DNA from 2 places in the Brevibacterium sp. VCM10 genome. Region 1 is predicted to be linked to the other one. Evidence: predicted binding sites of a transcription regulator. Region 1 holds the regulator's gene; the other holds the start of a gene.
What was found. Region 1 encodes LexA, which represses DNA repair genes until DNA is damaged. Its sites were predicted from a motif close to TCGAACANNTGTTCGA; they were not measured.
Positions count from the first base shown of each region.

Region 1 (11,578 bases):
GTCTCGGACTCATGGGAATCACCCGAGGACTGATCCTCTGATGTCGCCGAGGTGTCCCCGTAGGGGCTGTCGGGCGCCCGGTATTCCCGCGCCAAGCCGGTCCCCGAGGCGCTCGCATATTCACGCGGCACGCCCTTGCGCACCATGTTCGGTTCGATGAGCCGGTCGATGATGAAGCCGGCGATGATCGCCAGCACGATCGACGAGGCGATGTTGAAGTAGTAGTTCGACACCGGGTTGACCGCGGTGTAGTCGGTGTTCGGCAGCGTATCCATCACCGAGGTGGTGATGCCCGCGAACAGTGCGTCGAGGCTGGTGGGCACGATCGACGTCGAATAGCCGGCTCCGGTGGCGGCGAACCCGCCGATGAGGCCGGCCATCGGGTGCCGTCCCGCGGCTTTGAACACGAGAGCGGCCAGGGGCGGGATGATGACGAACGCGGAATCGGCCATGATCGAGCCGACGACGCCGACGAAACCGACGACATAGGGCAGCAGCCACTTCGGGCTCTTGCCGAACGCGATGCGCACGGCGGCGGCCAGCATCCCCGACTTCTCGGCGACGCCGACGGCCAAGAGGATCGGCAGCACGGTCGCCAGAGGCGGAAACCCGATGTAGTTGTCCCCCATCGTCGTCGTCAGCCATGCCAGGCCCTCACCGGTGAATAGGCCCTTGATCGCCACGGTGTCCTCGGTGCCGGGGATGGACACGGAGACTCCGGCCAGGGCCATAGCGGTGGAGACGAGCCCGGTGAGGATGAACAGCCCGAGGAACAGGGTGAACGGTTCGGGCAGCTTGTTGCCGATGCGTTCGATCCAGTCGAGCGTTCGCTGGCCGAAGCCGACTCTGCCGTTTGTCGTCGTTGACATGGTCAGTCCTTCTTCTCGCGGGAAAGGGCTCGGTGGTGGGCTGCGCGCGGTGACGCGGCGAGTTCAGTCGAAGAAGTGCTCGACATCGATCGCTCCGCCCGCACGGTCGAACTCTGCGGTCACCTCGGCGGCGAGGGCATCGTCGGCGAGGAAGTCCAGGGCGGTGCACGCAAGCCCGTAGGCCGCGTCGAGTGCCGCGGATTCGGCGTCCGGTGTCTTCGCTGCCTCGGCGAATTCACGGGTGTGCAGGGCCACCTCGGCGTCGGCGGTCTTGATGAGCGGATGGATGCCGGGAATCCGGTAGGAGACGTTGCCGAAGTCCGTGGACGCGGCAATCGATTCGTCGAGGACGCCGGCGGGCAGCGGCTGGCGCCCGCGGGTCTGTTCGTGTTCGGCCCAGCGGGCGGTCAGCGCCTGGTTCGTGCGCACGGGCAGCGAGGGCGGGTGGTCGTCCCAGTCGACCGTGACGCCGGTTCCGGTCATGAGTGCGGCACCTTTCGCCGTATCCTCGACCCGGTCGGAGAGCTCTTTGAGCGTTTCGGGGAACTTCGAGCGGACGTAGCACTGCACGGTGGCGGTTTCGGTGATGATCGACGGTCTCGTTCCGCCGTCGGTGATGACCGCGTGCAGGCGGGAGATCGGCGGCATCTGCTGCCGCAGCAGACCGAGCCCCTGGTAGAAGAGGTTCGCCGCGTCGAGGGCGTTGCGCCCCATGAAAGGCTGCGCCGAGGCGTGCGCGGCGACCCCTGAGTATGTGACCTTGAGCAGGCGGCGTCCCAACCACACCTGGTCGGCGCAGTCGTATCCGTAGCCGTGGACCATGATGGCCGCGTCGATTCCGTCGAAGGCGCCGGCCCGGGCCATGACCTCTTTGCCCGAATGACCTTCTTCCGCTGGGGTACCCAACAGCACGACGGTGCCCGGCACGGCGTCGGGGTCCTTCTCGTATAAGGCATGGAGGGCCAGGAACGCACCGACTCCGGCGGTGGCGATGATGTTGTGCCCGCACGCATGCCCGATCTCGGGCAGGGCATCGTATTCGGCGAGGATCGCGATCGTGCGCCCGTCGCCGGATCCCGTCGTCGCCCGCAGTGTGGTCTTCACACCGTAGAGGCCGGTCTCGACGTCGACTCCGTGATTGTCCAGCACCGAGGCGATCGCGGCGACCGAATCGAACTCTTCGAACGCGGTCTCGGCGAGGTCATGGATCGTGTGGAGCAGGCCCGTGAGGTCGCCTTCCGCAGCGTCGAGGCCAGCAGCGATTCCAGACCGGCTCGTCTCCGGGGCGCCGGTGAAGTCGGAGGCCCACTCGGCGGCCTGCTCGGCCCGGGCCCTGGTCTGCCGGGCCATCTCGTCGAGGTAGCTGTCGTCCGGCGCGGTCGAGTGACTGAGGTCACGGATTTTGCTCATGGGTCATAAGCATAGGGGCCTTGCCGATCTGACACGCCCGGAACGCTCAGACTTCGACGAGGCGGATGGCCAGGGAATCGATCTTCGCGACGAGGTCCTCGTCACCGGCGACGGCCTCCTGGAACCGGCGCACTTCCTCCGGGGCCACCTCGGATTCGACGCCGAGCGTGATGCCGAGCTCCGGCCCACCGAGGTGAACGCTGTTGCTGCCGGGACTCACACCGATCCGAGCCAGCCAGGGGAAGGACTCGGCGATGGCACGCAGACGCCCGGCCACCTCGGCGTCGGCCCAGGACGGAGTCCAGGGCTGGGACTGCACGAACGCGAACATCGCCGGACGGCGCAGCAGGAATGAGGACTCGGCACCCGGGTCGAGGACGACGAGCTGGGATTCGGCCTCGATCGCCCCGAGGACGAGCCGCTCGGATTCGATCGGCACGGGACGGGCGTCCGAATGCCACGCCGTCAATGGTGGGATTCCGGAGAATCCCGGGGTGCACTCGCGTCCGTCCTCGGCTTGCAGGCGGACCATCGCCATCTCCGAGGAGTTGTCGGTCATCAGCCCGTTCTCTCCGATCTCTTGGTCGAGAGCCATCGGCACGATCGGGGCGTAGAGCCTGGTCCCGGACAGAGCCCGGACGACCTGCTGGTGTGCGGCAGGATCCAGGGGTGCCTGAGCGACCTGGGTCATGGCCTCCAGCAGGGCCGCATCGGCCAGCCCGGTGTCACCGGAGAACGGGTTGGGTTTGAGGTCCCGGCCCGCCCACGCCTGCCCGGCGGAATCCGTCGGGGCGTGGGCCTCGCCTGCCTGGTCGGCAGATGCGGCGGACCGGGGCTCGTGCGGCTCGTGCGAGTGGCCCGGCTCGTCCGACTGGCGCGGCTCGTGCGAGTGCGTGCTCACCGGCTCACCGTCCTGCGACGTCGAGGGCTTCTTCCAGGGTGAACTTGCCGGCGTAGAGTGCCTTGCCCACGATCGCGGAGTCGACGCCGAAGGGCACGAGCTCACGGAGGGCACGCAGGTCATCGAGGCTCGAGACCCCGCCGGAGGCGACGATCGGAGAATCGGTCTTCTGCGCGAGGTCCTTGAGCAGGTCGACATTGGGACCCTGCAGGGTGCCGTCCTTGCGCACATCGGTGACGACGTAGCGGGAGCAGCCGGCGGATTCGAGGGTGTTCAGGACTTCGTAGAGGTCGCCGCCGTCCTTCGTCCAGCCGCGGGCGGCCAGGGTGGTTCCGCGCACGTCGAGGCCGATGGCGACCTGATCGCCGAAGCGCGAGATCATCTCGGCCGTCCACTCGGGGTTCTCCAGGGCGGCGGTGCCGATGTTGACGCGCTCGGCCCCGGTGTCGAGTGCGCGTTCAAGGCTTTCGGTGTCACGGATGCCACCGGAGAGTTCGACCTTGATCCCCACGGCCTTGACGACCTGGTTGAGCAGATCCGAGTTCGATCCGCGTCCGAAGGCGGCATCGAGGTCGACGAGGTGGATCCATTCGGCGCCGCGGCTCTCGAAGTCCTGAGCGGCGTCGATGGGTGAGCCGTAGTCGGTTTCGGTTCCGGCTTCGCCCTGGACGAGGCGGACGGCCTTGCCGTCGGCGACGTCAACGGCGGGGAGGAGGACCAGCTTGTTCGAACTGTCTGTCATTGTGACCTTTCTGCCAGGGTGCCACGGGGTTTGAGGCAACCATAGTCGGTGTGCTCGGTCAGGAGCTGAGTGCGCCTGTGGGGGTGCTGCCGATGCTGCCGGAACCACCACCGGGGCTGCTGCCGGCGGCGAACGAGGCGAGCCAGTTGCGCAACAGCCTGGCGCCCGCCTCGGCGGACTTCTCGGGATGGAACTGTGCGGCCCAGGTGGTGCCGTCCTCGACAGCGGCGATGAAGTCGCTGCCGTGACGGGCGGTCGTCACCGTCGCATTCGGCGGCGGCTCGGTCGCGGCATAGGAGTGGACGAAGTAGAAGCGTTCGTCCCCGACGCCCGCGAACATGGCCGAGTCTGCAGGTGCACTGACCTTCGACCAACCCATATGCGGGATGACCGGGGCTTCGAGGCCGGTGACGGCTCCGGGCCACAGGCCGATGCCCTCGGTCTTGACTCCATGTTCGACGCCGCGTGCGAAGAACACCTGGAGGCCGACGCAGATGCCGAGCAGCGGTCGGCCCTGTTCGTGTCGGGCACGGATGAGGTCGACTCCCCCGACGTTGTCCAGTCCGGCCATCACGGCCGAGAACGCGCCGACCCCGGGGACCAGCAGTCCGTCGGAGTCGTTGATGACATCGCGGTCGGCCGTGAGCGTGACCTCGGCACCGGCCGCGGCGACCGCACGCACGGCGGAGCGGACATTGCCGGCTCCGTAGTCGAGGACGGCGACTGTCGTCATCGCTTCGCCCCCTTGCTCAGCACTGACCAGATCCTCCACAGGGAGAACCCGAGGACGATGACGCCGAGCACGGCGACGACCCAGGCGATGGTGTTCCCGCCCAGCGCGAGCGCAATGCCGAAGGCGGTGACGAGTCCGGCGAGGACGGCGGCGATGATCCACAGCAGTGCCGTGCGTGCCATGGCTGCCCGTCCCGGGCTCATCGTGGCCGCACTGGCCTGCAGCTTCGTCATCGAATCGGTTCTGATGCTGCCTTCGACGTCGTCTGCGGCAACGGTTTCGAGCAGCAGCCCTTCGAGGACATCGGGGAGGTTCTTCAGTGCCAGTCCGGCCGGCACATCGGATTCACGGGCGCCGTGGCGGAAGTGGCCGGCGTCGATCTGCTCTTCGCTGCGCACGAGGAGGAGGACCTCATGTTTGCCGGCGAGCTTCGAGATCGCCGCGGCCGCCTCGTTGCCGGCTTCGACATCGGTGTCGGCGAGGACGATGCCGCTGAACTCACCGATCGGCACGATGGTGCCGGAGATGTTCGACAGCACGCACGCGGCGGCCAGCTGCTGGGCGACCCCGAAAGGGGTCACGATGACGGTCGTGCTCACAGGACTCCCTTGGTGCTGGGAACGGAGTTGCTCCGCGGGTCGGTCTCGACGGCCTGCCGCAGCGCGCGGGCGAAGGCCTTGAATTCGGCTTCGACGATGTGGTGCGGGTCGCGGCCGCGAACCAGGTCGAGGTGGACGGTCAGTCCGCCGTTGAAGGCGATCGATTCCAGCGAGTGGGAGGTCATCGAACCGGTGAAGTGACCACCGATGAGGTGGTACTGCTGGCCTTCGGGTTCGCCTTCGTGGACGAAGTAGGGACGACCGGAGACGTCGACGACGCACTGGGCCAGTGCTTCGTCCAGCGGCACGGCGGCGAAGCCGTAGCGGCGGATGCCGACCTTGTCGCCGAGTGCTTCGCGAATGGTCTGGCCGAGGACGATGGAGGTGTCTTCGACGGTGTGGTGGACGTCGATGTGGGTGTCGCCGATGGCGGTGATGTCGAGGTCGATCATCGAGTGCTTCGACAAGGCGGTGAGCATATGGTCGAAGAACGGCACGCTCGTGGAGATGGTCGAGGTGCCGGTGCCGTCGAGGTTGACGGACACGGACACCGTGGACTCGGAGGTGGTGCGTGAGTTCTGGGCCTGCCTCATGGAGTGCCTTTCGTCGGGGCGGCTGGTGACGGGGTCGGAGACTGCGGACGGTCCGCGAGGAGGTCAGGGTCGTCGGCGAGGATCTCGTCGATGGCGGTCAGAAACGCTTCGGTCTCTGCCTCGGTGCCGGCGTTGACGCGGGCGTGGCCGGTGATGCCGATATCGCGGATGAGGATTCCGCGATCGAGCAGCTTCTGCCACAGCTCGGCCGGTGAGGCGATGTTGCCGAAGAGGACGAAGTTCGAATCGCTGTCGTGGACGGTGAAACCCGCCTCGGCGAGGTGGCTCGACATGCGGTTGCGCGAGTCGATGAGACGGTCGACGTTGCCCAGCAGCAGCTCCGCGTGTTCGAGTGCCGTGCAGGCGAGCACCTGAGTGACCTCGGACAGGTGGTAGGGCAGGCGGACGAGGCGGAGGACGTCGATGAGCTCGGGGGCGGCGATGGCGTAGCCCAAGCGCAGGCCGGCACAGGCGAAGGCCTTGCTCATGGTCCGGGAGACGACGAGGCGGGGCCGACCTTCGAGCAGAGTCATCGCTGAGGACTTGGCGGGGCGGGAGAATTCCGCATATGCCTCGTCGACGATGACGATTCCTGCGCAGTTGTCGTAGGCGGCTTCGATGACGTCGAGGCCGATCGAGGTCCCGGTCGGATTGTTCGGGGTACACAGGAACACGATGTCCGGATTCGCCCGCGCCACTTCGGCGGCGACCGTCTCGGCATCGAGAGTGAAATCGTCCTTGCGTTCGACGTGCTGCCATTCGGCTCCGGTGCCCGTGGTGATGAGCGGGTGCATCGAATAGGAGGGGGTGAAGCCGAGGACGGTGCGGCCCGGTCCGCCGAAGGCCTGGACGATATGGCTGAGCACTTCGTTCGACCCGTTGGCGGCCCAGATCATGGAGGGGTCGAGGTCGACGGTGTCTCCGACACGTTCGTTCCCACCGTCCAAGTAGGTGACGAGGTGTTCGCGCAGTGCGGTGAATTCGCGATCGGGATATCGATTGAGTCCGGCGAAGTGATCGTCGACCGCTGCGCGCATGCTCTCGACGACGACGTCCGGAAGCGGATAGGCGTTCTCGTTGACGTTGAGCTGGACCGGCACATTGAGGTGCGGAGCCCCGTACGGCTTGAGGCCGACGAGGTCTGAACGCACTGGCAGAGAGTCGATGTTTCCCACGGCGACCATTCTACCGAGAGGCCCCCGCCGCCCGGGCGGCGGGTCGGGCATCGAGATCGGCCGGTCGGCTCACCCGATCAAACGGGTCGGCGCGCTGTCAGTCGGGTCGGCGTCCCGCCGGTCGAGCCGGTCTCGACCTCAGCGGACGGGGACGTCGAGGGTCTGGCCGGGGTGAACGGTCGGGGTGTCCAGGTGGTTGATCTCGACGATGTCGGCCACGACATCACGGGTGTCGCGGTCGATGCCGAGACTCGTCGCCACGGTCCACAGCGATTCGCCTTCACCGACGACGACCGCCTCGGCGTCGATGCCGATGCTTTCCGTCTCCGATTCGGCGACGGCAGCGGCCGAGAACGACTGGGTGGCGAGGAGGACCGCTCCGCCGATGACGACGAGAGCGACGAGCAGGGTCCGGAGAAGGCGCACAGCCTGGCGTCCACGAGTGGTCAGGCGCAGCTCGGTGTTCTGTGCAGACATCGCATTACCTCTTTCATTCGTACGATTCCACCAGTAATCGGTAGAACGTCTGTTCTATTCAACATGCCAATCGAACAAATGTCCAGTCCAACTCGAACATCTATGCGACAATGAGAGGGAACCAGCGTTGTTGATTGATCTGTCAGAACCATCTCAGTCGGCACTGACACGAGAATCTTCGAAGCGGAGATCACGGCGTTCAGCGGCAGGGAATAGAACGAAGGGGAACGAGCAGTGGTTCAGAACAAACGAGGCAGAGGCAGGCCTCGCAACGAAGATGTTGCCACCGAGATCGCTGCCGCTCGCAGCGATGACGACGTGGTCCAGATCCCAGAGGGGTCATCCGGTGAGGGCGATTTCCGCCTCACTCCCCGCCAGCGTCTCGTCCTCGAGACCATCGAACGCGCCGTCGTGGCCAACGGCTACCCGCCGAGCATGCGCGAGATCGGCAAGGCCGCCGGACTGGCGTCCCTCTCCAGCGTCGCCCACCAGCTCTCCCAGCTCGAACGCCTCGGCTATGTCCGCCGCGACCCGAAGCGCCCGCGTGCCATCGAGGTGGTCAATCCGTTCGAAGAGGAAGAGGCCGAACGCGCGAAGTACGAGGAGCTGGCCAACAACACCGTGCAGGTCCCGGTCGTCGGACGCATCGCCGCCGGCGGCCCGATCCTGGCCGAGCAGGAGGTCGACGATGTCTTCTCCCTGCCGACCCAGGTCGTCGGCTCCGGTGAGATGTTCCTGCTCAAGGTCGTCGGCGATTCGATGATCGAGGCCGCCATCTGCCACGACGACTGGGTGGTCGTGCGCAAGCAGCACACCGCCGACAACGGTCAGATCGTCGCAGCCCTCCTCGACGGCGAAGCCACGGTGAAGACGCTCAAACGCAAAGCCGGTCAGCAGTGGCTGATGCCGCAGAACGAGAACTACGAACCCATCGACGGCACCTACGCACAGATCATGGGCCTCGTCGTCGCCGTCATCCGCCGCCTCTGAGCCTCGGTCCCACCTTCGAACTGAGAAGCGCCCGCGACCACGGTTGGTCGCGGGCGCTTCTGCGTCATCCGGCGGAGCTCAGCACCGTCTGCCTCACTTCTCGTCGGTCTCTGCCAGCCGGGCCAGGCTTGTGCGGACGAGACCGGAGTTCGTCGTCGGCCACATCCTCGGCATCGAGTTGACGAGGAACCCGGCGTACCGGGCCGAGCGCAGCCGCGAGTCGAGCACGGCCACCACTCCCCTGTCCTTGGTCGACCGGATGAGGCGTCCGGCGCCCTGAGCCAGACGCAGGGCGGCATGCGTGGCCGACACCGCCATGAATCCGTTGACTCCACGCTGGTCGGCATCGCGTGCCCGCGCCTGCATGAGCGGGTCGTCGGGGCGCGGGAACGGCAGACGGTCGATGATGACCAGGCGGTTCGTCCGTCCCGGCACATCGACTCCCTGCCACAGAGACATGGTTCCGAACAGGCAGGTCTGATCGTCGGCCGTGAACTGGGAGACCAGGGCCGGCAGTCCGTCGTCGCCTTGGAGCAGGATCGGGAAGTCGAACTTCGTCCGCAGGTGTTCGGCCGCCGCATTGGCCGCCGCCCGCGAGGAGAACAGTCCCAGTGCCCCGCCGTTCGAGGATTCGACGAGTTCTTCGAGTTCGGTCAGCGCTTCCTCGCTCAGCCCGCTGCGTCCGGGTTTGGGCAGGTGGGAGGCGACATAGAGGATGCCCTGCTTGCCGTAGTCGAAGGGCGATCCGACATCGAGGCTGTCCCACTTCGGTGCGTCCGGTCCGAAGAGTCCCAACGAAGCGGCCACCGCGTCGAAGTTCCCTCCCAGGGACAACGTCGCCGAGGTGGCCACGACCGTCGATTCTTCGAAGATCCCGTTGCGCATGGTGCCGGCCACACTCAAGGGTGCGACGACGAGGTTCGTCGTCTCCTTCTCTCTGAACGTCGACCGGGAGAGCCAGATGACGTCGTTCTTACCCGGGTCGCAGAAGCGTTCGGCGAGTTCGAAGATCTCCTGACAGCGCGCCTTGGCCATCTGCCGACCCGCATCGGCGTCTTCGGTCTTGCCGCCGATGTCGTTGATGATCTGGCGGGCGGAGTCGCGGATCTGCGTCAGGGCCAGTCCGAGCGCCTCGCTCATATGCAGGATGAGTCCCTCGGGCACCGAGGTCTGGGCGCGTTCGAGTGCCGCCGCGGCGGAGTCGAGCAGCGAGACGACCCCGTCCTGGACAGTGGTGTGTTTGCGCACGGAACTCGTCGCCGCCGAGAGCATGCTCGTGTTGATCTGCCCCGACAGGGCGCTGGTCACCCGGTCCCTGAGCTCGTGGGCCTCGTCGATGATGATGACATCGTGTTCGGGCAGCACGTTCGATTCCCCGAAGGCATCGATGGCCAGCAGCGCATGGTTCGTCACGACGATATCGGCTTCGGCGGCTTTGTTCCGGGCGATTTCGGCGAAGCATTCGGTGAACAGCGGGCAGTTCGATCCGAGGCAGTCGAAGGCATTGACGGACACCTGTGACCAGGCGCGATCGCTGACACCGGGCAGGAGGTCGTCACGGTCGCCGGTATCGGTGGTCTTCTCCCAGGTGCGGATCCGCTGGATCTCCTCCCCCAGGCCCGAGCGTTCGGTGGGTTTGCGTCCCGCCTCGGCGTCGGCCCCCAGGTCGAAGAGCATGCCCTCACCCTCGTCCGGGTATCCGCCGGCGAGCTTGTGCTTGCACACATAGTTCCGCCGCCCCTTGAGCAGTGCCGCTCGGGGCAGCGGGTCGAGGTCCTTCTTCACGGCCTTGAACAGCCGGGGCAGGTCGCGGTGGATGATCTGCGTCTGCAGGGCCAGGGTCGCCGTGGACACGACGACCTTCCCGCCGGTACGGGTGACGTACTCGGCGGCAGGCACCAGGTAGGCCAGCGATTTGCCGGTACCGGTTCCCGCCTGCACGAGCAGATGGATTCCCTTGTCCAGCGACGAGGCGACCGCCTGCGCCATCTCCTGCTGACCCTCACGTGGCGATCCGCCGATGGCGCCGACAGCGGATTCGAGGAGGTTCTCGACTGCTTTCACTCGTCGATGACCAGGTCCGGACGTTGGAATTCGCGCAGTTCGTCGACGAGTTCGGTCGGCACCTTCGCCTGCAGGCTGGTGCCCTCCGTGCCGTGCGATTCGTGTTCGACCGTGCCGAGGGCGTAGATCTTCGACACGAGGTCACCGCGTTCATAGGGAATGAGCACGGTCATGTCGATATCCGGGACGGGAAGGCGGTTCTCGATGGCCTCGATGAGGTCGTCGATCCCTTCCTTCGATACGGCGGAGACGAACTGGGCGTCGGGGTACTCCGCGCGCAGGCCGGTGATCACGGCCTCCTCGGCGATATCGGCCTTGTTGAACACGAGGAGTTCGGGGATGTCCCCAGTCTCGACGTCCCCTAGCACGTCGCGCACGGCCTGGATCTGCCCGTGCGGATCCGGGTGTGAGGCGTCGACGACGTGGAGGAGCAGATCCGAACCGGCGGCCTCCTCCAGGGTCGAGCGGAAGGCTTCGACGAGCTGGTGGGGCAGGTTGCGCACGAATCCGACGGTGTCGGTGTAGGTGAAGACGATGCCGTCTGCGGTCTTGGCCTGCCGGACGGTCGGATCGAGGGTGGCGAACAGGGCATTCTGCACCATCACCTCGGCGTCGGTGAGCAGATTGAGCAGGGAGGACTTGCCCGCGTTCGTGTACCCGACGATTGCGACGGAGGGCACATGATGGCGGGCGCGGTTCTTCCGCTTCGTCTCTCGAGACGGCGCCATGGCGTTGATCTCCCGGCGCAGCTTCGACATGCGCGCACGGATGCGGCGACGGTCGAGTTCGATCTTCGTCTCACCGGGCCCGCGGGAGCCGATTCCGGCACCGCCGGCGACACGACCGCCGGCCTGCCGGGACAGGGACTCACCCCAACCGCGCAGACGCGGCAGGAGGTATTCGAGTTGGGCGAGTTCGACCTGGGCCTTGCCTTCGCGGGATTTCGCGTGCTGGGCGAAGATGTCGAGGATGAGCGCGACGCGGTCGACGACCTTGACCTTGATGACGTCCTCGAGTCCGCGCCG
Region 1 is NZ_JAJB01000046.1:36,366-47,943, reverse strand. It holds gene AD89_RS0113615 (AbgT family transporter) at 1-869, opposite strand, end outside; gene AD89_RS0113610 (M20 family metallopeptidase) at 933-2,279, opposite strand; gene AD89_RS0113605 (SseB family protein) at 2,326-3,180, opposite strand; gene priA (bifunctional 1-(5-phosphoribosyl)-5-((5-phosphoribosylamino)methylideneamino)imidazole-4-carboxamide isomerase/phosphoribosylanthranilate isomerase PriA) at 3,185-3,922, opposite strand; gene hisH (imidazole glycerol phosphate synthase subunit HisH) at 3,981-4,655, opposite strand; gene AD89_RS0113590 (hypothetical protein) at 4,652-5,254, opposite strand; gene hisB (imidazoleglycerol-phosphate dehydratase HisB) at 5,251-5,847, opposite strand; gene AD89_RS0113580 (histidinol-phosphate transaminase) at 5,844-7,022, opposite strand; gene AD89_RS0113575 (LysM peptidoglycan-binding domain-containing protein) at 7,161-7,499, opposite strand; gene lexA (transcriptional repressor LexA) at 7,734-8,489, shown strand; gene AD89_RS0113565 (ATP-dependent DNA helicase) at 8,583-10,553, opposite strand; gene hflX (GTPase HflX) at 10,550-11,578, opposite strand, start outside.

Region 2 (11,578 bases), on a different contig from region 1:
AGACGGATCGGATCGAGACGGAGAGGGGAACAGTCGTGGTTCTTGACATCATCTCAGCCGTGCTCATCTTCCTCGGTGCGGTTCTGTCACTGGCCGCAGCGGTCGGTCTCGTCCGCTTCGCCGATCTTCTCTCGCGGATGCATGCGAGTGCGAAACCCCAGGTGTTGGGCCTGGTGCTCGTCGCTGTGGCGATCGCGATCCAGTTCCCGACCTGGGCGACGGTGACGACGCTGGCGATCATCATCTCCTTCCAGCTGGTGACGATCCCCGTCGCCACGCATATGGTCGGCCGCGCCGGATATCGCACCAAGCACCTGCGTCGATCTATGCTGTACCGAGATGAACTCGCCGAGGCGGTCGATCGTGCCGAGGCGAGAGAGATCGCCTGGGAACGCCAGAGAGGAACCGGAACTGACCACCATGACGGCTGACAATCACACCCAGCCCCAACCACTCGTCTTGGTCGCCGATGATGAGCCGGACGTCCTCGGAGCGGTCGTGCCGTTCCTCGAACGCTCCGGATTCCGGGTGCTGCCCGCCAGCGACGGACTGCTCGCCCTCGACGAGATCCACCGCCACAGACCCGATGTGTGCGTCCTCGACGTGCTCATGCCCGGAGCCGACGGCCGGCAGGTGCTGCGTCGACTGCGCCAGGAGGAGAACTGGGTTCCGGTGCTGCTGCTGACCCAGGTCGGCGAAGGGGTCGAGCGGGCCATGGCACTCGAAGAGGGCGCCGACGACTACCTCAACAAGCCCTTCGATCCGCACGAGCTCGTCGCCCGCATCCGTGCCGTCCTGCGTCGCACCCGCAATGACGGCCCGCCTCTGGCCACGGCCCCGGTGCTCGTGTCCAGCTTCGGCCTGCGCGTCGACCGAGTCGGACGCCGGGCCTGGTTGGGGCAGCGTGAACTCGTCATCACGCCGAAGGGCTTCACCCTGCTCGAGTACCTCATGGTGCACAAGGACGAACTCATCGAACGGTCCCGCCTGCTCGAAGTGCTGTGGGGATTCGAAGAGGCCGTGGGCACGCGTGCCGTGGACTCCCGTGTCGCCGAGCTGCGTCGTGTGCTCGGCGAAGATGCCGCAGAGCCCCGGTGGATCGCCACCGTGCAGGGGCGCGGCTACCGGTTCGTCGGTGAGGTCCGCGGCGAGGACGGTCAGAGCAGTCTATGACGAACTTCCTTGTCTTCGAGATCCAGGTCTGGCTGTTCCTGCTGCTGGTCGTCATCGTGCTCGGCGGTCTGGCCGTCGGTGCCTGGTTCGGCTGGCGGCATCTGAAGAAGCGTGAGGCCGCGCTGCGGGAATCCATCGAGACAGCCGCGGCCGAGGATTCGATGACGAAGCGCAATCGGATGCTCATCCGACTCGATCACGAGTTGAAGAATCCGCTGACGGCGCTGCGCACCTCGGCGGCGAGCATCCGCGAGGTCGTCCGTGACGGCGGCACGCTGAGCGAGGTGGAGCCGGCAGCGAAGCAGGTCGACGTGTCCTCACGCCGGGTCGCCCGACTGCTGGCCGATCTGCGCAAACTCGCCGATGTCGAGACGCGCATCATCGAATACGCCCGCGTCGATCTCGATGCGCTCATCCATCAGGCCGTCGAGGACGCCTCGACTGCGCCGGGCGCCGAGGATCGGATGATCGTGGCCACCGTCGCCCGCGCTCCCTGGCGACTGCCCGATGTCGCCGGTGAAGAGGATCTGCTGCTCACCGCGATCCTCAACCTGCTGGGCAACGCCCTCAAATACTCGTCTCAGGCCGAGGTCGTTGAGCTGCGCGCCAATGAGCAGATCATCGACGGCCACCGCTGGGTCGTCGTCGAGGTCGCCGACACGGGCAGCGGCATCCCGCTGGCCGAACAGGAGAACGTCTGGGACGAGCTCTCTCGCGGTTCTCGTGTGCGGGCGGTGGCCGGTTCGGGGATGGGGCTCTCGCTCGTGCGTGCCATCGTCACCAGGCACGGCGGATCCGTGCAGCTGTTCAGCCAGGAGGGCGTGGGCACCTCGGTGCGTATGGTCCTGCCGGTCCTCGCCGATGCCGCACCCGTGACCGTTCCGCAGATGTCGGATCATATGGATCGGGTCGCCGCCGGTTCGCATGCGGTGCAGCCGGTACAGCAGGCGGATTCGCGGCGGGCACCCGGATTCCTGCCTCCCCGGCAGCCGAATGAGGCCGAACTGCAGGGGCGGATCCTCGGCACTCCCCGGCGGACGTCGAAGCGTCGCCTCGAGAGAGTCGACGGAAACCTGGTCAACCGTCGGACGGGCGAATCCGTCTCCGGCGGATTCCCACCCGATTCCGGCCAGCATTCGCAGTTCAAACCGCCCCGGCAGGCACCGAACGTCGGCGGACAGAACCCGGGTTACGGGCAGCCGCCAGTCGGCAGCCAACCGCACTCCGGCCCGCAGAACTTCGGCCAGCCCTACGCGGGAGGTCAGCCGAATTCGGGCCCGCAGAACTTCGGACAGCAGCCCGTCGGCAGCCAGCCCGGTGCTCCGTACAACGGTCAGCCGCCTGCAGGCAGTCAGCCCGCCGGACGACCCCCTGTCGGCAGCCAGCCCAATTCAGGTCAGCAGCCGCCTCAGCAGCAGTACGGACAGGCTCAGCCGAACCAGAACGGCCCGGAAGCGGGGTACCCGGACCAGCGTCGGCACGGTGACCAGCGGTGAGACCGGTGACCGGACGAGCGGCATCGTCGACCTCCTCCGCGGGGAGCGTCGCGTCGAAGGGCCTCCCAGCTGGGAGGTCCGCAATGGGCAGAGCCGTCTCGGGCCGACCAGCCTCGGTGCGGCGAGCCGCGGCCGCCGGCACACTCGCACTGACCGTCCTGCTCAGCGGGTGTTCGGTCTTCCAGATCCGCACCGAAGACAAATCTTCCGGGCCCATGCGGATCGGTGTACAGGAGACCGCCGGCCCCGAGCCCACAGGCACACCCACCGAGGCCGGAATCCCCGAGGGGATGACGAAGACGTCGGTGACATTCGGCAGCAGCTGCCCGGTCGAACTCAGCTTCGCGCTCGGCGATGACTGGAGGGACAGCAGCGGCAACACCGATCAGTTCCATGTCTTCACTCACGGCGATGACAGTTCTCGCGCCGATATCATCCTCGTCAACTGCACTGACGAATACGGTGACAGTGCGCAGGAAGTCGTCGACAGTAAGCGACGCTACAACTTCTCCGAACAGGACTCACAGGTGTTGGCCGAGCGGACGGGATCTCTGGCCGCGGGAGAGTTCTGGAGCTATCAGGGTGAACTCGGTCCCACAGAGATCCTCGCTCTCAACAGCAAACCCACCTATGCGTTCGGCGTGCAGACGGGGTACAAGATCAACGGGCGCTTGGTGAATCTGTCCATCGAGATGCGCACACCGAAGACGAACACCGAAGTGGCGGAGGACTTCAAGAAGATGCTGCCGACGGTGACGATCGATGGTGAGAGGGTCCCGGCACCGAGCTTCCGCTGACTTTCCGCGGAGTGTCGAACGACGCGGCGGTCACGTGGCCGCGACCCCCGACCGTGACCCCGACCAGCCACCTCGGTGATCCCGACCCCGACCGACCACCTCCGTCAACTGGAGTTTCCTTAGATCTCACCCGGGAGTCGACGTTGGGACCTAGGATGGGAAGATGACGACCCATGATGCAGTGACCCGACTCCTCGACGCCCGCCGCCTGCAAGGCCTCTTGACGAATCAGAACGGCCGCGTCATCGCCCAGTACTCGTTCCTCAACTCCGAGGGCAATTCCCCTCTCAGCCACCTCGCCGATATCAGCGGGGAGGAGCCCCGACGCATCACTCGCGGCGACCAGTCCGTGGGTCCGGCCGCGCTGAGTGAGAACGGCACGATCGTCTTCGCCTCCAAGCGCAAAGGCGAGGACGGCAAAGATGCTGAGTCCCCGAGCCTGTGGGCGCTGCCGGACAACGGAGAGGCCCGCAAACTCGCCGACCACTCGGGCGGTTTCTCCCGCATCGAGGTCAAGGGCGAGACCATCGTCGTCGAGTTTCCCGTCCATACATGGGCCGCCGACGAAAACGACCATCAGGAGTTCAGCTCCGAACGCAGTGACGCGAAGGTCAGCGGGATCCTCCACACCGGGTTTCCGGTCCGCCGCTGGGACCACGATCTGGGGCCGGGCCGACAGACCCTGGCCGTGGCCACCCTCAACGAGGCGGCCGCCGACTTTCCCGAAGTCAGCGACGAGCTGAGTACCCCGTCGGGCTTGGGGTTCCGCTACCTGTCTCTGCCGTCCGGTCGACTGGTCGACTGGGCCGTCGACGATGAGGCACGCTTCGTCCTCGTCCAGCTCGAGAAGCCGATCCCCGGCCAGCTCGAGGCCAGTGAGATCTGGCGCGTGGACCTCGACGGGGAAACCGAACTGCACCGTCTGACGAAACCGGCAGCCGATCACAGCTTCGACATCGAAGCCATCAGCCCGGACGGAACGAAAGCGCTGGTCACCCGCGTACAAGCCTGGACTCCGCAGACCAACCTCGCGGCCGAACTCAAGGTCCTCGACCTGGAGACCGCGGAACTGAATTCCGTGTGGCCGGATGCCGATTTCTGGTTCTCTCCGATCTGGGCGGACGATTCGACCATTGTGGCCACCGCCGATGATCACGGCCGCGGCAGCATCTTCATCGGTGATGTCAATGATGCGCAGCCCAGGCGGCTCGTCGGGGGAACCGATCAGAAGTATTCATTCTCGGGGCTGGCCCTGCGTGAGGACACGGTCGTGGCGACCGCCTCGGCGATCGATGTCGCTCCTCTGCCGATCTCCGTCGACCTCGCCACCGGTGTCATCAGCGAACTCGCGAACCCGGCGACGGTCCTCGACGAGGAAGGCACCCTCACCGAGGTGGAGGTCCGTGCCGAGGACGGCACGCCGATCCGTGCGTGGCTGGTCCTGCCGGAGGGGGAGGGGCCGCATCCGCTCGTCGTCTTCGCCCACGGCGGACCGTGGGGGTCGTGGAATGCGTGGACCTACCGGTGGAATCCGGGTCCTTTTGCGGCCGCCGGTTATGCTGTGCTGCTGCCGGATCCGGCGATCTCCACCGGATATGGGCAGGCGATGATCGATCGCGGGCAGCAGCAGCTCGGCGGCACTCCGTTCACCGACATCATGGCGCTGACCGAGGCCGCAGGGGAGAGGACGGACATCGATGCCGAACGCATCGGCCTGGCTGGCGGATCCTACGGCGGGTACATGGCCAACTGGGTGGCCGGGCACACCGGCAGCGCGTTCAAGTGCATCGTCACCCATGCCTCCCTGTGGAACACCACGTCGATGGGGCGGACGACGGACAATTCGTCCTGGGATCAGGCGATGCGGGAACAGTCGGCGCAGTATTCGCCGCACCTGTTCGCCGATGACATCGAGGTGCCGATGCTCGTCATCCACGGTGACAAGGACTACCGGGTCCCGATCGGACAGGGCCAGGAACTGTGGCTGGACCTGCTCACCCGGGCGAAGACTCCGCTCGACGCCGATGGCGACACTCAGCACCGGTTCCTCTATTTCCCCGACGAGGGGCATTGGATCCTCGGCCGTGGGAACGCCGAGGTCTGGTACCGAACCGTGCTCGCGTTCCTCGACTCGCACGTGCTCGGCATCGACGCGGACCGAGTCCGCACGCTGGGCTGAGTCGGCAGTCGATCCGTCGGCTTCCTGAGGTGGGGAGGCAAACGGTTCGTCTGCGCCCCGGGGCGGGGCGGCTACCGGTTCGGGGCGGCTACTGGTTCGTCCGCGCCCCCGGGACGAGCCGATAGCCGATTCGCCGGCACCCCGCCCGTCGACACTCTGCTCGCCGGGACCCTGCGGAGGGGGAGCTCGCCGGGACCCTGCGGAGGGGGAGCTCGCCGGGACCCTGCGGTAGGCAGTTCACAATCCGATTCCGTACCCTGAATGTTGTGTTCGCAGAGCGATGGAAGGACCTCGATGACACAGACCGCACAGATCCCCGCTGAGGCGGTCATCCACAATGCGTGCGTCCTCGACGGTGATCGGGCGACGTCCACCGAGGAGACCGCGGATACGTGGATCGCGATCGCCGAAGGTACGGTCACGGCACGGGGCCGTGGGGACGGCTGGAAGGACGGAGCCGCCTCGGGGCGGGGAGAGGTCATCGACGCCGCCGGCGGATACGTGGCTCCCGCGTTCGTCGACATCCACTGCCACGGTGCGGGCGGCGCAAGCGCCGAGGACGGGATCGAGGCGATCGATGCGATCCTCGACGTGCATCGGGCTCACGGCACCGGCAGGCTCGCGCTGTCCTACGTCTCGGACACGATCGACGGTCTGTGCCGGTCCCTGCGTGCCGGAGCCGGTCTCGTCCGCGATCGGGCCATGGTCATGGGGCTGCATGCCGAAGGGCCGTTCCTGTCTCCGGATTTCAAGGGTGCGCATGCCCCTGAGGTGCTCACGTCGCCGACCCCGGAGGCCGTCGAGGCGATCCTCGAAGCCGCAGACGGAACTCTCGCGCAGATCACGATTGCCCCCGAACTGCCCGGTGCGCTCGATGCGATCGCGCGGTTCTCTGCGGCGGGCGTGCGTGTGGCCGTCGGTCATACGGCCGCCGACTTCGAACTGACCGCGCAGGCGTTCGAGGCGGGAGCAAGCATCCTCACCCACGCATTCAACGCGATGCCGGGCATCCATCATCGTGCTCCGGGGCCGGTCCTGGCTGCGGCCGAAGCTGAGCATGTCACCGTCGAACTCATCAATGACGGCGTCCACGTCGTCGCCCCTGTCGCGCGCATGCTCCATGAACTCGTGCCCGGACGCCTCGCGCTCATCACCGATGCCATGGCGGCGACGGGCCTGCACGACGGGAGCTATCACCTCGGTTCGCTCCCGGTCGAAGTCAAGGATGCCGTGGCGCGCCTGGTCACCGCCGACGGCACTCAGGGAGCCATCGCGGGGTCCACGTTGACGATGGACGAAGCCGTGAAGCGGGCCGTCACCGAGGTCGGGGTCAGCCCGTTCGACGCTGTGCAGTCCGCGGGGCTCGTTCCACTGCGTGCAGTGGGTGGTGTGCCGGGGTCGAGTGATTCTCTGCGTGCGGTGGGTGGTGCCGCCGATGCCGGCAGCCTGTTGGCTCCCGGAATGCCGGCTGAACTCCTGCTCCTCGATGGGGACATGAGCATCCGAGGCTCGCGGTTCGGCGGTTGACTCCGGTCGAACATTGCTGAATCCGTCTGAGCCTCGTTGAGTTCGAAGGGCTGACCGATGCGACTGCGCCCGTCACGCAGCTGAACCGGGCCGAACCGGGCTGAACCGGACCGAGCCGAGTTGAATCCGGCTGAGCCCGGCTGAACTTGGAAAGTGGGCACAGCTGTCCCCTGAAAGTGGGGCGGCTATTTGTCGAACAGGGAGTCGATGATGTCATCCGCGATGAAGCGGGCGTGGAGGATCGGAGTTCGAGCAGGATCCTTTGCGGCGGGCGGAACGTAGGCCGGTCGCCCGTCGAAGAGCATCACCGTGTCCCAATCGGTGCGGTCGAGCAGGTGGTGGTGATAGCTGCAGAGCAGCGCGAGATTGTTGATCTCCGTCTTGCCGCCGAGCGCCCATGGAATCACATGGTTGGCATCGCACCAACCGGGAGGGGCGTCACAGCCGGGGAAGGTGCAGCCTCGGTCGCGGGCGGTGATCACTGCCAGCTGTCTGCGATTGGCGAAGCGCTGTTCTGTGGCCACCTGCATCGTCTTGGCCTTGTCGCTCATGAGGTGGAAGAACAGCGAGCCGTTGAGGCCGTTTCTCATCAGTTCCTCGATGGGAATGGGATTGTCGGCGCCCGTGGTACCGTGTCCCGTGCCTTTGGCCAGATCTTCGGCGGTGGCGTTGATGACGAGAGCATAAGGCGCTCCTGCGGCCGTCCGCTGTTTATCGATCGTGGTGACGAGGCCGGCGAATCGTTCGTAGATCCATTCGCGCGCCGAGGGCTGTTCGGCGCTGACGTCGACGTAACCGCCGTCCTCACGAATGCCGACACCGGGGGCGGCAGCCGGATTCCCGGTCGTGCGAGCTGCATCGAGATCGGGTTCCGGAACTCGCTTCGCGTCATACCGGTCGCCGGAGAGCACCGCATCGACGATCTCGAGCAGCTCTTCATCGGGCAGCGGCGAGCTCGTTGCCTCAGGAGCGGCGGTCTTGATGCCGGCGCCGCTCTCGTCAGCACCGGCGGTGTCGGCGCCGGCTTTGTCAGCGTTGGTCTTGTCGTCTTCTCCCGCAGCTTGGATCCGTGAGGTCAGCAGTCCGTTGAGAGTGCCCCCGGTGACGGGGTCGAGCAGCCCACGCAGCTCCCAGTCGCCGTTGGCCCTGGCACGCATGGACATGTTGTAAGCCGAGCGGTCGCTTGAGTCTTTCGGTTCTTCTCCGTCCGGGTCGATGTAGCCCATGAGTTTGCCGAAGATCTCGCGCAGGTCCTTGAGGCGGACCTTGGGTGCGTTGTCGACCAATCGTGTCTCGACGTCGCTGCGGACGGCCTGACTGACCCACGTGGGCAGCTTGCGCATGCAGTCTTCGATGACAGACGCCTGGGCGGCGGAGATCGTGCCGGCATGGAGCGCATCCGCCACGACCGGGTAGAGAGGCGGCAGAGCCTGGCCGGCCATATCGACGCGTCCGCCGAGGTTCTTGGCCATATCGGTGCGGCGGTTCGCCTCCGCGCCGGTGAGGTTGAATCGGTTCTCGATGAGCGATTTCGTCGACTTGGCGCCGAAATCGCTGGGTGTTCCAACGCGTTCGCAGACGGAGAGTGCGAGCGTCGACAACGCGTCGTTGATGCGTGTGATCGCCTCGACCCCATCGGCGAGCATGATGGCCTGGTCCGGTCCCATGGGGCGATCGAACGTGCGCAGCTCATCTTTGAGGCTCATCAGCTGAGTGATCGAAGAGGTGACCTCGGGCGCAAAACGGCTGAGATCCGCCCACTCTTCGTCGGCCAGCAGCGGGTGACCGCTGGTCTGCGGGGAGTTGTCGGCGTTCCGAGCGGAATGATCGGAGCTGCGTTCGGGAGTGAGGGTCATGGGGATGATTTCCGTTCACCAACATCGTTGTTGTTGGAATCGAGTTTACTCTCCAAATCAATTGAATGCCATAGAGAATCGAAAAAAGTTTCGAACAGATATAATGTGTTCGTCTATGTTCGATCATAGAACCATAGACTCTTGCCAGATTCCTGCAGAAGCGCATGCCGATGACTCGTGCTGCTTCCGGCCCACTCCACGGAGGCCTTCGCGCCAGCGTTCCGGCTTCGAAAGTGTCAGGCTGTCGTGGCACGATTGGAGCATGGATGCCCTGCTCCTCATTGATACCGACGACGCCAGCTACCCCAGCGATGACGCCATGGAGACCCTCGGCGATATCGTCACCCGCACCCGCGCTGTGGGCGGCGTGCTCATCTTCGCGTCGACGAAGGCCGACCTCGCCGACACTCCCGATGAGGAGCTGAGCATCTTCGTTCCCGACGAAGAGGATCTCGTACTCCGCTCCGAAAGCCCCGATGTGTTCGAAGGCATCGACGATCTGGCCGCAGGTCTGCATGACCTCTCCGTCGACCGGATCATCATCGCCGGCGCCGACGCCACCTCGGCCACGCCCGGCGCCGACGCCAACACAGGCAAGCCAGGCGCTGGAGCTGGCAGCGATGCCACTGACCCTGCCGCCGAAGCGGGAGGCGATGCCGACGCCAGCGCCTCCTCGGCGAGCACCCCCGGAGCCGTCTACGCCTCGGCGATGGCGGGCCTTGTGTGCAACTTCGACGTCGTCGTCCTCTCCGACTCCACCACAGATCCCGACGGAAAGCTTGTCACCTGGGGCGATGCTGCCGCTGACGCCGGCGCCATGGTCAAGAAGACCGCCGATACCTGGCTGCGGATGTAGGCTCAGCCGCCTTCCCGAAAGTGTTCTACGTTGAGTAGAATGTGGGAGCGAGCTGAGAGGAGGGCCCATGACCGGATGGACGAAATCCGTACGCGCGCTCTTCGCCGCTCTCTTCACGACCCTCCTCGCCCTGCTCATGCACCTCGCCGCCGGAGGCGGAATCTCGGTTCCCGGCACTGTGGTCGTCTTCGTCCTCGTCCTCTGGGCGGCGATGATCGTCGCCGGCAGGCGCCTGGGCTACCTCACTCTGGCCGGACTGCTCGGCCTCGGGCAGGTGCTCATGCACCTGACGATGAGCTGGTCCGCCCGCACCCTCGCCCATGCGGGGGCGCACACGGGAACCGCCCATTCCGGAACCGGTCAGACCGGGACCGCAGGGACCGGTTCCACCTCCGCCGAGGCGGTCCTCCACGCCCACGCCGGACACATCGTCCCGGCCCCGGGCTCCCTTGATCTCGGTCCGGCCGCATCCGCGCTCGGACATGCGAACCACGGTGCCGCCTCGGCGGGGATGATCATCGCCCACCTCGTCGCCGTCCTCGTCACCGCCGTGCTCCTCAAGCGCGGTGAGGACATCGTCCTCAGCATTCTGCAGCTGGCCCTGGGGCCGGTGATCGGTGCACTGCATGCCCTCTCCGAGGCGGCCGGGGTCCTGGCCGACGAACCGTTCCGCAAGCTCAGCCCTTCGTTCCGACTGCCGCAGCCGGTCACCTCGGCAGTCGTCGGTCCGAACTATCGGCGCGGCCCGCCCGCACTCGTCTGACACCTCCCACGGCGATTCAATCGTCGTCTCGCACCCATTCTCTGGGTGAACCCATCCATCATCGGGCGACCGACCCCTCAGCGGCGGCGACCCGACCCCTGGTGACAGTCGAGCCAATCCGCCGCATCAGCGGCAGAGACTCTGCGGCTCCAGGCTCAAGCCGTTTGGCGAGCCTGCATGATCGACCCGTGCTCGACTGCACCTGAATGACGAAAGTGCAGACACCATGCGAAAGAACATCACCCTAGCCGTTGCCCTGCCCATCGCCGTCGCCATCGGCCTGGCAGGCTGCGGTCACGACGACAGCACGGCGGCCGGGTCGACGCAGGCCGGAGGCAGCAGCTCCGCCTCAGCGGACGCTGTGGACAGCCGAGTCGACGCCGAGGCGCTCAGCCTCGACGGCGCCTGGGTCAAGGCCGCCGACGACGGAATGACCGCAGTCTTCGGCGAACTGAAGAACAACACCGACCGGGACATCACCCTCGTCGAAGCGAAGTACGCGGACGCGAAGATGGTCCAACTCCACGAAACCGAAGGCGACGGTTCCGGCGGAATGTCCATGCAGGAGAAGAAGGGCGGCTTCACCATCCCGGCCGGGGAGAGCCTCGACCTCGAACCCGGGGGCGATCACATCATGATCATGGGCCTGAAGAAGGCCATCAAGCCGGGCGAGCAGATCAGCCTCGACCTCGTCACCGCCGACGGCGATACCGTCGAGGTCACTGCCGTGGCGAAGGAGTACTCCGGAGCCCAGGAAGACTACGCGCCCGGTGAAGCCGAAGGCTCCAGCGACGGTGAGAATGCCGACCACGCCGACCACGGCGACAACGAGGGCTCCGACCACGGAGATCACGGTGACCACTGAGCCCGGTCGCCCCGGCTTCAGCCGCCGCGGTCTCCTGACCTCGGCGGCCGCAGCCGGGGGCGTCGG
Region 2 is NZ_JAJB01000062.1:17,303-28,880, forward strand. It holds gene AD89_RS19460 (monovalent cation/H+ antiporter complex subunit F) at 1-46, shown strand, start outside; gene mnhG (monovalent cation/H(+) antiporter subunit G) at 36-431, shown strand; gene AD89_RS0115925 (response regulator transcription factor) at 421-1,173, shown strand; gene AD89_RS0115930 (sensor histidine kinase) at 1,170-2,669, shown strand; gene AD89_RS0115935 (hypothetical protein) at 2,753-3,466, shown strand; gene AD89_RS0115940 (S9 family peptidase) at 3,630-5,645, shown strand; gene AD89_RS0115945 (N-acetylglucosamine-6-phosphate deacetylase) at 5,940-7,172, shown strand; gene AD89_RS0115950 (HNH endonuclease signature motif containing protein) at 7,358-9,028, opposite strand; gene AD89_RS0115955 (hypothetical protein) at 9,291-9,884, shown strand; gene AD89_RS0115960 (hypothetical protein) at 9,952-10,647, shown strand; gene AD89_RS0115965 (copper chaperone PCu(A)C) at 10,874-11,512, shown strand; partial or broken gene AD89_RS0115970 (Dyp-type peroxidase) at 11,502-11,578, shown strand, end outside.
Region 2: a site for LexA is predicted at 9,107-9,122, ahead of AD89_RS0115950 (HNH endonuclease signature motif containing protein). Genes of this name have one in related genera too.